Regions from separate parts of the Halobacillus ihumii genome, predicted to be linked through region 2. Evidence: predicted binding sites of a transcription regulator. Region 2 holds the regulator's gene; the other holds the start of a gene.

Region 1 (3,913 bases), 3.6 Mb from region 2:
CATTACAAACATTAATTAGTCGTTCTGTCCGAAATATGGGTAATGTTCACCCTGTCGTCAAAGAAGCAGCGATTGAAACAATTGAACGTGCTTACAGTGAGGGAATTACAGCGCAAATCAGTGACGGTTTGCGTACTTATTCGGAACAGGCAAGGTTGTATTCGAAAGGGCGAACAGCACCAGGTAATATTGTGACCTATGCTGAACCAGGAGAGTCTTATCATAACTTTGGTTTGGCTGTTGACTTCTTCTTAACGTCCAATGATGGACAACGTGCTATATGGGTAGTCAATAGCGACTGGCGCCGCGTTGCAGCTATTGGCAAGTCACTAGGGTTTGAATGGGGCGGTGACTGGTCAGGATTTGTAGATAACCCGCATTTGCAAATGACCGGGGGATTAAGCCTCTCTCAGTTACGAGCTGGACAACGACCGGATCTAGGGGGCGTTACTTATACAGCTCCTAGTGATGACGGGCTACTCGAAAAGGGTGATAGTGGTGCAGCTGTGGAGGACTTGCAAGAAACTCTCATCGATCTTGGTTACGATCTGTCCGAGTATGGAGCAGACAGTCACTTTGGCGATGAGACGAAGGATGCTGTTAAGGAATTTCAGGCAGATAGAGGTATTACTGTAGACGGCAAGGTCGGACCTGTTACCACTCAGGAACTAAAAGAGGCCCAAAAACCAACATTGCCACATGAAACATATTGGTATGATGAAAAAGAGCCAATGTTTCACGGTAGCGGTGTCTTAGCGGTACAAGAAGCAACATCGAGCGTTTATTTCTACCCGGAGAAAGGCGCACCAAATAACGGATGTGATAGTTGGTATGGACCGGATACTGCCGATGCAGTCGGACGTTTTCAGTCTTACTATGGCTTGAAGGTTGATGAGGTGTATGGTCCTAAAACACGAGCTAAACTAATCGAAGTCATGAAGTAAAGCAAAAGCCCTGCCAAACTATGGCGGGGCTTTTTTTAATTATCCTCCGCCTGGATTACCTGGATCCTTCATTCCTATCACCCTCCTTATTTTTCTGCATTTTAACATACTCATAAAATAATTATTGCTTTATTTTGGAAAAAGATTATAATTAATTTACCATCATCACATAGAACTGGTGATGTCTTTCATGCTTGGGCTCTCACCTATCGAAGGGGTGGGAGCTTTTTATTTATGAGTATACATCTAGAGTCATTCTGCTATAATAGGAACAAACGTTCTTGTTAGGAGTGGAAGAAATGGGTGATAACGTTAATGATCGAGGTACGGCAAAATGGACTGCATTGATGATGCCTGAACATGTTGAAATGATTAAAGATCTCTGGAAAGAGGATGAAAGGGAAAAGAAGAGAATCCCGGATGAGCAACAGATAGAAGAAAACAGCTTTGCACTTCAACTTGCTTTAAGTGATGATTTGTCAATTGAATTGAAACATCATAATGGATTTAATTATAGTTGCACACCTGTAAAAGTGGTCGGCTTAAACCCAAGTACAAAGAAGATCTCCTGCATCGATCAAGAAAACAAAGAAGATATCATCATTAAGTTCGATGATATCCTAGAGATAACCTTTCTATAAGTGCCCTGCCATTACAGCGGGGCTTATTTTTTTTGCCATAAATCCTCCACTCTACACTCCAATAATTCAGCTAGCGTCAATGCATTCTCTAATGAAGGTGTTGCTTTGTTTGCGCACCACCTGGACATAACGGCAGTGCTCACCCCCATTTTCTCAGCCATCCACTTTTTTTTATATCCCTTTTTATCAATCCGTTCATTTAAACTACACTTCACAATACCACCTCACTTTATACTTCTAAATAAAATTCCAATCTCGTTTAATTTTTTCGAACTAATAAGTAATAAAACAGGCTTCCAATGGAATATGCTTTACTAAATACCAACCTAGAAAAGTTGTTGGAACATTCCTAACTGCTTTATATCAATGTTCGTTAAGTGTCTGGAATATTCCTTTCAAGTGGGACTATTTACTTTGTAAATATCTTTAGGAGGTGGCGCGGTGTTAGTTGAGATCGGATCCACAATTATTATGGCGGGAGTGGCCGGTTATTCTTATTTGAAAACAAAAGGACCAGCAACAAATGATGGAGAAAAAATTCAACGTATCTTTGCAAATTCAGGATGGACCATTAAAGAAGATGGAAAAGTGAAAACGGTGAGGATCCAGAGGAAAAGAAAAATCGAAGGAGGAACAGAATATGTCCTGCAGCTGCCATTAGGGATGTCTTCAAAAGAAATCATTGATAAAAAGAATGTCTTAGAGGATGGATTAAATAGGCGCTCTAAATATCTAGAGTTTGAACCGTCTGATCTTTTAAAAATTAAGTGGGATAAAACTGCTTTAAAACAAATAAGAAAGATCGTCACAGATAAGAAGATTGCAAGGAAAGAGATCGGCATCGATTTTGATGGAATGTTGCGTATCAGCGTCTATAACCAACCACTAGCAAAACAAATTGATTGGAAAGAAGATCTTATAAAAAAAGGTTGGAAGGTGCCTGTTGGCCATAACCGAAACGGAATGATTTATCATGATTTCGATAAGCTATATTCTCTTATTGTTGCAGGTACCCCTGGGTATGGTAAATCACAGTATTTAAACATGATGATTATAACCTTAATTGTTATGCAACCTCATAATGTGAGCTTCTCATTGATTGATCTCAAAGAAGGCGCTGAATTTTCGAAGTTTAAAGATTTGAAGCAAGTGAAGCGATTTGCTACCACTCCAGAAGAGGCAAAAACCGTATTGGAGTCCGTTCAGGATGAAATGAAAAATGTATATCGGGACTTCATAGGTAAGGGGTACAGCAATGTCAAAGATGCAGGGATAAAAAAACGGCACTTTATTATTATTGATGAAGGAGCTGATATTGCCGGGGATCAGAGTTGCATTGACTTGCTAACCGAAATTGGGAGAAAAGGTCGTGCTGCAGGTTTCTATCCGGTTTATGCAACCCAATATCCAACAAGCCGATCTGTACCGATTGATTTAAAAAGGAATATTCCTACACGGTTATCCTTCGTTCTAGATAGCGGAACAGCTTCGAGTAATGTTTTAGATCAAGCTGGTGCTGAAGACTTACCAATGATACCTGGTAGGGCCATATATAAAAACGTTCGATGTCAGACAGTGCAAACCCCTTTTATGAGTAATAAAGAGATCCAGGAGCGTGTAAAACCTCATATTGTGATTAAATCCCGAAAGGATGATGAGTATGAACAACCTTGCAATCAAACAGAATCGGGTAGAAAACGTCCTCTTGAGTTTGAAAAGGTTTGACTATTTAACGCGATCTCAACTACAGGTACTCCACGATCTAAAAGGGGTAAGAAACACTAATCGTTTTTTACAGTCAATGAGTAAGTATTTATCAAGTTATAGACACGGTTTGGAAAAGGTTTATTACTTGAACAAAACAGGTCGGGACCAGGTGGGATGTGAAGTCGTAAGAAAGAAGACACCACAGGTCCAGCATTTCCTATTGCGTAACCAGTTATGGATTCATTTAAAACGACCTAGTTCGTGGGAAAATGAAGTGAAAATAAAAGCTACAGAAAATATGTACATTATTTGCGATGCAAAGTATGAGCGCAAAGGAGTTCTTAAATTCGTTGAGGTTGATGTATCTCAAAAAATGATCGTTAATAAAAGAAAGATTGATAAATACAAGAAGATACAAGAAATGTCAGGTGTTCGATTTGAATTGTTATGGATTACGGAATTAGAAGGTAGGAAATCACGTTTGGAGGAATTGATGAAGGATATGCCTGGTCAGGTCTACACATTAAACGAAATTAAATAAGGGGGATGATCAGATGGCTAAAACAGAAGCTATTGCATTCGGAGATTTTATGTCAGGTGATTATAAAAGGAAGCGGAAAA
Region 2 (3,913 bases):
AGGATGCCCGCGTTACAATTTAAAACGTAACCTGAAGAAGATGGAAGAGCTAGGATTCAACGCTTTTAACATTGGAACAGAGCCTGAATTTTTCCTATTTAAACTTGATGTGAACGGTGATCCTACCATGGAGCTGAACGATAAAGGCGGGTACTTTGATTTGGCCCCAACTGACTTAGGAGAAAATTGCCGCCGTGATATCGTGCTCGAGTTAGAGGAGATGGGCTTTGAAATCGAAGCTTCTCACCACGAAGTGGCTCCAGGCCAGCATGAGATCGATTTCAAATATTCTGATGCAGTGAAGCATTGTGATGACATTCAGACCTTTAAATTAGCTGTTAAAACAATTGCCCGCCAGCACGGATTACACGCAACATTCATGCCTAAGCCATTGTTCGGTGTGAACGGCTCAGGGATGCATGCCAATATGTCATTATTTAATGAAAATGGGAATGCTTTCTTTGACGAAAACGGCAAAGAGCAGCTATCTGATGTAGCTTATCAATTTACAGCGGGTATTGTGAAGCATGCGACTAACTTCACAGCCGTAACCAATCCAACGATCAATTCTTATAAGCGTCTGGTTCCTGGTTATGAAGCTCCTTGTTATGTGGCATGGTCCGGCCAAAACCGCAGCCCGCTCGTTCGTGTTCCGACTTCGCGCGGTCTGAGTACACGTATTGAAGTGCGCAGTGTTGACCCTGCAGCTAATCCGTATATGGCTATGGCCGTACTGCTTGCTGCTGGACTCGATGGTGTCGAGAACAAGCTGGAAGCTCCTGCTCCCGTTGATCGCAATATTTATGTAATGGACAAAAAAGAGCGTGAAGCACACGGCGTTAAAGATTTACCTGCAACACTTTCTGACGCGCTTCTTGAGCTGCAGTCTGATGAAGTCATGGTAAAAGCTCTTGGTGAGCATTTGTTTGAACATTTTATTGAAGCTAAAGAAATTGAATGGGATATGTTCCGTACGCAAGTCCATCCTTGGGAGCGCGAACAGTATTTACAAACCTATTAATAATGGTCCCCATGAAGCCGCCTGGCTCATGGGGCTTTTTATGTTGTCCATTAAAAATCCGGGAGCCATTGATCGGCTCCCGGATTTTTTAATGGACCGTGCGATAAAGGCCGACTACTTTGCCTAGTATCGAAACATCATCTAGTATAATCGGTTCCATTGTTGCGTTCTCAGGCTGTAATCGAATATGCGTTTTCTCTTTGAAAAATCGTTTAACGGTAGCTTCTTCCTCTTCTGTCATAGCCACGACGATGTCGCCATTTTCAGCAGTTTGCTGTTGGCGGACAATAACCATATCTCCATTTAGAATACCCGCCTCAATCATACTCTCTCCTTGAACAACAAGTACGAAAGTATTTTCATCTGCTCCTGCCAAAGAGTCTGGGAGAGGCACATACTCTTCAATGTTTTCTATAGCAGTGATTGGTGACCCAGCTGTTACCGTACCGATAACCGGGGCATAGGAAGCTTCGCCCCTTGGGATGCTCTGGTCTTCTTCTAAATCAATTACTTCTATGGCTCTCGGTTTCGTAGGGTCTCTCCTTAAATAACCTTTTTTCTCTAGTCGAGAAAGATGACCATGAACGGTTGAGCTTGAAGCAAGGCCGACAGATTGTCCAATTTCTCTTACGGAAGGAGGATAGCCCTTCAATAATACCTGTTCTTTAATAAAATCTAGTATTGCTTGCTGACGTTTTGAAAGTTTATTCATAGACTGCCACCTCGTACATAGGATTATAGTAACCACATTGTACCATGCGGTTTTAAAAAACGCAAACAAGCGTTCGAAAAAACTTGACAAGAACGACTGTTCGTATATAATAAAAGTAACAAACGCGAACAAACGTTTCTAAGAACGATTGTTCTAATCGGGAGGATGGATCATATGTTTAACAAACTTTCTAAGCTCGATATTACGTATATTCTATTGTTTGCGGCCAGTTTAGCTTTTTTATATTTCTCTATGGTCACAAGTATATAAGTAAGTTATCCTTGATTTGATTCAATCAAGAGGTGAGGCATCATGAAAGCAGTTCTTTATTGTCGAGTAAGTACTGAGAAGGAAGCACAGGTATCTTCCTTAAAAAGACAACGGAGTGAATTAATGCAGTTGGCTGAGCATCAATCCATAGAAATAGTAGATTGCATTGAAGAGCAAGCCAGCGGTTATGAAATCGAAAGAGAAGGTGTCTTCCGCTTATTAGACCATTTTGCAGATGGACGAGCAGAGGCCCTTCTTATTCAAGATGAGACAAGGTTAGGTAGAGGGAACACAAAAATTGCCCTTTTTCATCAGCTGCAAAAGCTCGGAATTCGTATTTATTCACTTTCCCATGAAGGGGAATTACAAATTTCTGAATCAGATTCGATGGTTTTACAGATTGTAGGGATCGTTGAAGAATACCAGCGAAAGATACATAATATGAAGATTAAGAGAGGAATGAGAAAGGCTGTCCAGGAAGGATACGATCCTAGTCATAACTTATCGAATCAGCACTTGGCTCCAGGAAGAGAACGGCTTGTTTTTCCGATAGAAGAAGTGGTGCGTTTAAGAAACAACAAGTTAACTTTTAAAGAAATAGCGGCAACGTTGCGAGGACTCGGCTATGATGTTTCCAAAGCAACCGTTCATCGCAGGTATCAGGAGTTCGTCTCCCTTGAAAAACAGCAAGAGGACAGGTAATATATGAAATAGAACAAGGGTCTTTTGGCGCTTGTGTTTTTCATGGCGAATACCAGGTAAGGGGGTATGGGCAAAATGTTATCTAATGAAAAGCTTAACAGAATCAATGAACTAGCCAATAAATCAAAACAGGAAGGCCTTAATAAAGCTGAAAAAGAGGAGCAGAAAAAGCTGCGTCAGGAATATCTGAAAAATGTTCGAAGCTCCTTCAAAAACCAGCTTAAGGGTATGACAGTTGTTGATCCAGAAGGCAATGATGTTACACCAGAAAAGGTTAAAAAGATGCAGCGAAACGAGAAAAAGCATTAATAAGAAATGCCGTACCGATTATAGGGTGCGGTATTTTTGTTTATCTTAGAGAAACTGGGGAAAAATACTTGAGAAGTTTAAGAGAAATTGTAGAAAAAACGATAACAATGCTTGTCACTTGTTCATTTTCATTATAGGATTATACATGGTACATATACGGAATTTGAAAGGAGAATGTTTACATGGCAGCAAGCCTTGAACAGACATCTATTAATACAATACGAACACTTACGATTGACGCAGTTGAAAAAGCACAATCGGGGCATCCGGGAATGCCGATGGGTGCCGCTCCAATGGCATATACACTTTGGACCCAATATATGAACCATAACCCGAAGAATTCGGATTGGTTCAATCGGGATCGTTTCGTGTTATCAGCGGGACATGGATCTATGCTTCTTTACAGTCTGCTGCATCTTTCTGGCTATAATGTCACGATTGAGGACATTAAATCGTTCCGTCAGTGGGATTCAAAAACCCCTGGTCATCCAGAAGTAGGCCATACTGATGGGGTAGAAGCCACCACTGGACCATTAGGACAAGGAATTTCCATGGCCACGGGTATGGCGATGGCAGAAGCTCATCTGGCAGCTAAATATAATCGCGACAACTATAATGTTGTAGATCATTATACATTCTCCATTTGTGGCGATGGTGACTTGATGGAAGGCGTGTCTCAAGAGTCTGCTTCTTTAGCCGGGCATCTAGGGCTAGGGAAGTTAATTGTCCTTTATGATTCAAACGATATTTCCCTAGACGGCGACTTAGACCGTTCCTTTAGTGAAAGTGTTGAAAAACGTTATGAAGCTTATGGCTGGCAAGTCATTCGCGTTGAAGACGGTACAGATACTGAAACCATTGCTCAGGCAATTGAGCAGGCAAAACTAAATACAGAGCAG

Evidence for each region. The regulator LexA, encoded in region 2, represses DNA repair genes until DNA is damaged. The targets are predictions, from matches to a motif close to CGAACATATGTTCG.
Region 1: G6R08_RS02925 (YolD-like family protein) is a predicted target of LexA. The motif match lies at 1,213-1,226, and genes of this name have one in related genera.

The regions. Positions count from the first base shown of each region.
Region 1 is NZ_CACVAO010000001.1:553,646-557,558, reverse strand. Features, by position in the region: gene G6R08_RS22210 (peptidoglycan-binding protein) at 1-944, shown strand, start outside; gene G6R08_RS02925 (YolD-like family protein) at 1,244-1,585, shown strand; gene G6R08_RS22415 (helix-turn-helix transcriptional regulator) at 1,609-1,800, opposite strand; gene G6R08_RS02915 (FtsK/SpoIIIE domain-containing protein) at 2,027-3,310, shown strand; gene G6R08_RS02910 (replication-relaxation family protein) at 3,246-3,833, shown strand; gene G6R08_RS02905 (hypothetical protein) at 3,847-3,913, shown strand, end outside.
Region 2 is NZ_CACVAO010000001.1:4,136,840-4,140,752, forward strand. Features, by position in the region: gene glnA (type I glutamate--ammonia ligase) at 1-1,021, shown strand, start outside; gene lexA (transcriptional repressor LexA) at 1,110-1,733, opposite strand; gene G6R08_RS20700 (YneB family resolvase-like protein) at 2,046-2,705, shown strand; gene G6R08_RS20705 (DUF896 domain-containing protein) at 2,781-3,014, shown strand; gene tkt (transketolase) at 3,197-3,913, shown strand, end outside.